One region of the Luteimonas sp. A277 genome, then DNA from elsewhere that is predicted to be linked to it. Evidence: riboswitches for the same ligand, from Rfam matches in the RefSeq annotation. Region 1 holds a riboswitch; the other holds the start of a gene.
The links. Region 1 has a riboswitch for cobalamin ahead of ACW7G2_RS11025 (ribonucleoside-diphosphate reductase subunit alpha). Riboswitches for the same ligand answer to the same signal wherever they lie in the genome.
Positions count from the first base shown of each region.

Region 2: another riboswitch for cobalamin. It lies ahead of btuB (TonB-dependent vitamin B12 receptor); the one in region 1 lies ahead of ACW7G2_RS11025 (ribonucleoside-diphosphate reductase subunit alpha).

Region 1 is NZ_JBSVRG010000010.1:46,530-49,931, forward strand. It holds gene ACW7G2_RS11025 (ribonucleoside-diphosphate reductase subunit alpha) at 1-2,063, opposite strand, end outside; cobalamin riboswitch at 2,299-2,532, opposite strand; gene zapE (cell division protein ZapE) at 2,573-3,402, opposite strand, start outside.
Region 2 is NZ_JBSVRG010000003.1:28,980-32,381, forward strand. It holds gene btuB (TonB-dependent vitamin B12 receptor) at 1-1,741, opposite strand, end outside; cobalamin riboswitch at 1,901-2,155, opposite strand; gene ACW7G2_RS03810 (TfoX/Sxy family protein) at 2,304-2,642, opposite strand; gene ACW7G2_RS03815 (GAF domain-containing protein) at 2,639-3,124, opposite strand; gene bioD (dethiobiotin synthase) at 3,183-3,402, shown strand, end outside.

The sequences.
Region 1 (3,402 bases):
ACCTGGGCCGACAGGTCCAGCCACCGGGGATCGTTGTAGCCGCGGTCGCGGAAGTAGGCGCCGGTGTGCCAGTCGCTGCCGGCGAACGCCGGATAGGCGCCCTTCTCCCTGGCCAGTTCCATGCTGGCCTGGATGGTGAGCTGGTTGATGCGCTCGTACAGCGTGTCGCTGAATTCCTCGGCTTCGGGCGTGTCCCAGTGGATGCCCTTGAGGGCCAGCAGGTGGTGCCAGCCGAAGGTGCCAAGGCCAATTGCCCGGTACTTGTGGTTGGTGATGGTGGCCTGGAGGACCGGCAGCTGGTTGAGGTCGATCACGTTGTCGAGCATGCGCACCTGGATCGGGATCAGTCGTTCGAGCACGTCGGTGATCAGGTCGCACTGCGCGTCCTGCGGCACGATCGCGCGGCCCAGGTTGATCGATGACAGGTTGCAGACCACGAAGTCGCCGGCCTGGCGGGTGGTCACGATCTGGTTGCCGGAGATGATCTCCTGCATGAGCCGGGTGGGGCTCATGTTCTGCAGGATCTCCGTGCACAGGTTGGACGAATACACCATGCCGGCATGCTTGTTCGGATTCTTCCGGTTGACCTCGTCCCGGTAGAACATGAACGGGTTTCCGGTTTCCAGCTGGCTCACCATGATCCGCTTGAAGATGTCGATCGCCTTCACCGTGCGCCGGCTGATGCGCTCGTCGGCCACCACCTCTTCGTACTTCGTGCGGAAGCTGCCCTCGCCCTTCTTTTCGTCGAAGAAGTCCTGCAGGTACCAGCCCTTGATCCGCTGCACCTCGTGCGGGTCGAACAGGTACCAGTCGCCGCGGCGCTCGACCGCCTCCATGAAGATGTCCGGGATGCACACCGAGGTGAACACGTCGTGCGCGCGCAGGCGCTGGTCGCCGTTGTTCAGGCGCAGGTCGAGGAAGGCCTCGATGTCGCGGTGCCAGACGTCCAGGTACACGGCGACGGCGCCCTTGCGCTGGCCCAGCTGGTCGACCGAGACGGCGGTGTTGTTGAGCTGCTTGATCCATGGCACCACACCGCCGGAGGAGTTGGGCACGCCGCGGATCGCCGAGCCCGACGCGCGCACGTAGCCCATGTAGGCGCCCACGCCGCCGCCGCCCTTGGACACGCGGGCGATGTCGGTATTGGAGTCGTAGATGCCCTGCAGCGAGTCCTCGACCGTGTCGATGAAGCAGCTCGACAGCTGGCCGCCCACCTTGCCGGCGTTCTGCAGCGTGGGCGTGGCCACGGTCATGTACAGGTTCGACAGCGCCCAGTAGGCCTCGCCCACCAGCTGCATGCGCCGCTCGCGCCTGCCCGGGGCACTGCCGCCCTCGTCCTGCATCAGGTACAGGGCAATGGTCAGCCAGCGCTCCTGCGGCAGCTCATACACCGCCCGGCTGGTGTCGGTGGCCAGGTAGCGGGTGGCCAGCAGGTACAGGCCGTTGTAGGTGAACAGCCGGTCGCGGTCGGGTTCGATCATCCGCCCGGCCTCCTCCAGCTCCTCTTTGGAGTAGGCGCGCAGGATGTCGTTGGAATAGATGTTGCGGTCGGCCAGGCTCTCCTGCAGGCCCACGTAGGAACCGTACTTCTCGCCCACGTCGTAGAAGCGGTTGCGGCTGGCGCGCTTGTACAGCCGGTGCAGGTAGATGCGCGCGGCGAACATCTCCCACTCCGGCGCGGTCACGTCCACGCGGGCTTCCGCTTCGCGGATCAGGTGGTCGACCAGGTCGTCGGCGTTGACCGCCTGCTTGCGTTCGACGAAGCCGAACACGGCGGCCTTGTAGGCGGCGATGTCCAGCTGCTGGAACTCGGCGTGGATCCGGTCGATGGCGCGTTCCAGCCGGGCGCGGTCGTAGGGCATGCGGCGGTTCCCGGCTTCCTTGGTGATCCAGGTGGCCGTGCCGGCACCGACCGGGTCGGGACCGCTGGCCGGGACCGGGCTGGCGCTGCGGGGGCAGGGAATCGAGTCCGCGGGGCCGGAGGTGGCGGGGGCGGCCGCGGTGTTGTCCGCCGCGGGAGTCCCTGCAGTGGTGGTGAGGGTGGCGCTGTCGTTGCTGCTCATGGATGTCTCCCGGATCGGTTGCGCACATCCACCTGTCCCCGACAGGCGGTGAAGGGCACGGGCGCGCGCCGACGCAGGCGTCGTCGCGGCCTCGCCCCCTCGGGCGGGCGGATTCGTCACAGGATGGGAAAGCGGCGTCGCAGGGGCAGCGACAGCCTCCCGGAAAGCGGAGGCCGCGCGCGTGCTTCGCCAGCCATCTCCCCCCGGAGATTCCGCAGCCGGCACCGCGCGACGTGCTTGCGCGCGGCTGTCGGCAGGTCTTCGGACTCATGGGCACGGAGGCCCGTGGCCTCCACCTTGCCCGCCGCTTCCCGGAACCCAGGTGGCTCCAGTGCTGTGTGGCGGGGTCGTTCCCAGTTACCGCTGCGGGGCAGCGCCGGAATGGCCGATCCTGAGTGGAACGGCTTCACCGGCTTCCCTTTTCATCCGGCGGGTAGCGCTCGCCGGAACCGACGGACACAACATATCGTGGTCCGGGAATTTGTCAACGCAAAATGTGGGGGTGGCGCTCAGGGCCGGTGCGGACTGGCCAGATACTCGGCGCTGCGCATTTCGATCAGCCGCGAGGCGGTGCGCTCGAACGCCCCGGCCAGGCGTTCGCCGGCATACAGCGCGGGCGGCTCGGCGGCGGCGGTGCAGACCAGGTTGACGTGGCGGTCGTAGAGTTCGTCGACCAGGTTGACGAAGCGGCGCGCGGCGTCGTCGCGCCGCTCGTCCAGTACCGGGATGCCGCCCAGCAGCAGGGTGTGGAATTCGCGCCCGATCCCGATGTAGTCGCTGGAGCCGCGCGGACCTTCGCAGAGGACGTCAAAATCAAACCACGCCATGCCCGGGCAGCGGGCACGTACCGCGATCCGGCGCCCTTCCAGCTCGATGCCACCATCGCGGTGGGCCTGGCTGCCGCCCAGCTCGCGCCAGCGTGCCTGCAGCCAGGCTTCGGCGCCTTCATCCAGCGGAGTGCGGTAGACCGGCGATCGGGTCAGCGCCCGCAGGCGGTAGTCGGTCTCGCTTTCGATATGCAGCGCACGGCAGTGGGCCTGGATCAGGTCGATCGCCGGCATGAAGCGCGCGCGCTGCAGGCCGTCGCGGTACAGGTCGGGCGGGGCCACGTTGGAGGTGGTCACCAGCACGATGCCTTCGGCGAACATCCGCTCCAGCAGGCGCGCCAGGATCATGGCGTCGCCGATGTCGCCGACGAAGAACTCGTCCAGCACCAGCACCCGCAGGCCGGCGCGGCGCCACCCCTGCACGATCAGGGCCAGGCGGTCGCGTTCGCCGCCGTGCGCCTGCAGCTGCTCGTGCACCTGGCGCATGAAACGGTGGAAGTGGGTGCGGTACT
Region 2 (3,402 bases), on a different contig from region 1:
GCAGGTCGGTGGTGGAGTAGCCGCCCAGGCGCACGGTGTTGGCAGCGTCGTCGTAGCGGCTGCCGGCCGCGTTGACGGTCACGCCGAAGCGCATGGCGCCGAAGGCGCGGTCCAGGTCCATCCGGCCGGTGTTGCGGGCGCGGCGGGTCAGCAGATTGTCGTGGAGGTCGCCGCCGCTGCGGTTGCGCGGATCCACATGGCTCAGCTGCAGCGCCATGTCCCAGTCGGCCAGGCGGGTGCCCAGGGTGAGCTCGGCGCCGCGGATGCGCGCCTCGTCCGCCTGGATCAGGTTCCAGCCGGCGTCGTAGCCGACCATGTCATCGATCCGGGTCTGGTAGGCGTCGAGTTCCCAGTGCCAGCCGTCCAGGCGCTGGCCGAGGCCCAGGTTGACGCCCCGGGACTTCTCCGGCCCGAGGTCGGGATTGCTGGAGCCGGGGAAGTAGAGCTCGTTGAAACTGGGCGCGCGGAAGCCGGTGGCATAGCCCGCGCTCACCCGCAAGCCGCTCTCCAGGGTCATGCCCCAGCCGGCGCTGCCGGTGGTGTGGCCGCCGAACTGCTCGTTGTCGTCATGCCGCAGGCTGGCCTGCAGGCGCTGGGCACCGAACCTGCCTTCATAGCCGGCAAACACGCCAAGGTTGTCGCGGCTGCCCTCGTCATAGGGCGTGGTGCTGTCCAGGTGGTCTTCCAGCCAGTCGATGCCTGCGGTCAGGGTCTGTCCGGCGGCCGCGATGAAATCGGCCTGCAACGATGCGCTGTCGCGGCGCGTATCGAACGCGCTGACGAACTCGCGCGGTGCGTCACCGTCGCGGAAGTAATTATCGGAATCGTCCCGCGAGCGGCCCGCCTGCACCGTCAGCTGCAGCTGGTCAGAAGGCGTCCAGGTCAGCGTGGCGCCCATGGCTTGCTGCAGGTTGTCCGACTCGTTGCCGCCGAAAATGGTGCCGTCGTATTCGTTCTCGGCCTCGGCGCGCAGCAGATTGGCTTCAAGTGACAGCGCCTCGCCCAGGTTTACGCCGCCGCGCGCGCTGATGGAGCGGTTGCGGTAGCCGTCGCGGTCGGGCTCGTCGGCAAAGCAGCCGGTGGACAGCTCTGCCGAGCCGCGGCATGAATTGATGCCGTCGGTGCGCTGGTAGGCGGCATCAATGCCGAACCAGCCGCGTTCGTTGCCGCCGCCGATCCCCGCGCTGGCCTCACGCAGGCTGTTGCTGCCGATGCCGGCGCGAAAGCGCGGCGTGACCGCGCCGCTGTCACGGCGGGTGAAGATCTGGATCACCCCGCCGAGCGCCTCGGAGCCGTACAGGCTCGAGCGCGGCCCGCGCACGATCTCGATGCGGTCGATCTGGTCCACCGGCAGGTCGTGGAACATCACCAGGCCGGCGCTGGCCGTGCCCATGCGCACGCCATCCACCAGCACCAGCACGTGGTCGGATTCGGTGCCGCGGATGGACATGGTGGTCAGCTTGCCCGCGCCGCCCTGGTTGACCAGGTCGATGCCGGCGCGCCCACGCAGCAGTTCGGGCAGGCTGCGTGCCTGGCTGCGTTCGATCTCCTCGCGGTCGAGCACCTGCACCGGGGCGATGCTGTCGATCAGCGCGACCGGGGTGCGGGTGGCGGTCACCACCACTTCGTCGAGCTGGGTGGGATGAGAATGGACAGGGTCTTGCTGGGCCATCGCCGCCGGTGATGCCAGCACGGCTGCAAGGGCAAGGGCAAGGGACAGGGGAAGGATGTGTTGCTGCATGGTCTCTCCGCCAGGAAAGTGGACGCCGTGGCACGCGCCATGACGCCCGTGAGGGGCAGCTGCAGGACAGAGGACAGGGCAGGGGCGCGGGAACGGTGCGGCACGGATTCCGGCATCTCCGCCGCAATGCCCTCCGCATCGCAACCAGGGTGGGGGGATGGATACCCCATGCTCCAGGCCGGTCTCCGGGCTGGCGAGTGGAGCGGAGTGGCCGGATGGCCGGCTCCGATCCGGGCCGTCGCGCCTTCCCATGCATCCCTGTGGCATCAACAGGGGGCACAGTGGCGGTGTGCGACGCCTTGGACTCGCTTACCGTTGCGGGGGCAGCGCCGGATGGCCTTTGCGGGCGTCACCGGCTTCCCGTTTCAACCTGACGACGGACGCCGGCAGGTCACCTGAAGCGCAGCGATTGTAGCCCGTAGGAGCGCGCCATGCGCGCGAAGCCGCGTGAATTCAATCGTGGCGCAGGGCGTCGGTTAGCGTGCCGTTGCCGTTGCCGTTGCCGTTGCCGTCGCCGCCCGCACAGATCAGCGTCACGCGGCTTCGCGCGCGTGGCGCGCTCCTACAGGGAGTCGTCCGTGGGATCGGGCTGCATGATGGTGGTGGTCACCGGGCCGGCTTCTTCCTGGCCCCGCGGCAGCGGCAGGTCGGCGATGGCCGCTTCGGCGGCTGTCACCATCTCCTTGCGGCGCTCGTCCGGCACTTCCTGCCAGTGGCAATCGCGCAGTGCGCCTTCCAGCGAATAGAGCAGGTTGAGGCTGGGCCGGAAGCCCGCGCGACGCACCCGCATGTAGGCCTCCACCGGACCGGCGGCTTCCAGGTCGGCGCGCGTGTGCAGGCCCACCTGGCGGAGCCAGGCGGCGGACTTCGGGCCGATGTTGCGCATCTTCTCTTCGCTCATTGCAGCGACTCGATGAAGATGCGGGCGATCTGCTCCAGACCGGCTTGGTCAACCTGGTCGAACCGGGCTGGCACGGGGCTGTCGATATCGAACACGCCAATCAGCCTGTCGCCGCCGTCGACCAGCGGCACCACCACTTCCGAGCGGGAGGCGGCGTCACAGGCGATGTGGCCGGGGAAAGCGTCCACGTCGTCGACCCGCTGGGTGGTGCGCGTACTCGCTGCAGCACCGCACACGCCGCGGTCCAGCGGGATGCGCACGCAGGCCGGCTGGCCCTGGAAGGGGCCGACCACCAGCTCGGTGCCATCAAAGAAATAAAAGCCTACCCAGTTCAGGTCGGGCAGGGCGTTGAAGACCAGCGACGACAGGTTGGCCGCGTTGGCAATGCGGTCGCGCTCGCCGGTCAGCAGGGACAGTGCCTGCGCCTGGAGCTGTTCGTACTGACTGGCCTTGTCGCCTTGGAGGGGTGTGGATGAGAACATGGCCGCAGTGTAGCAACAGCAGGAAAAGCCGCCGGATGATGGCCAGGATCGCGAACGAATGGGTAGTCGGAGGGCGGTCGTGAGTGCTACCCGCCTCTACGTAACGGGCACCGATACAGGGGTGGGCAAGAGCCTGGCGTCGGCTGCGCTGCTGCACGCCCTGCGTGCGCACGGGCGCCGCGCCGTGGGCATGAAGCCCGTGGCCAGCGGCTGCGAGCACACGCAGCAGGGATGGCGCAACGAAGATGCCTTGCTGCTCCAGGCCGCCAGCGATCCGC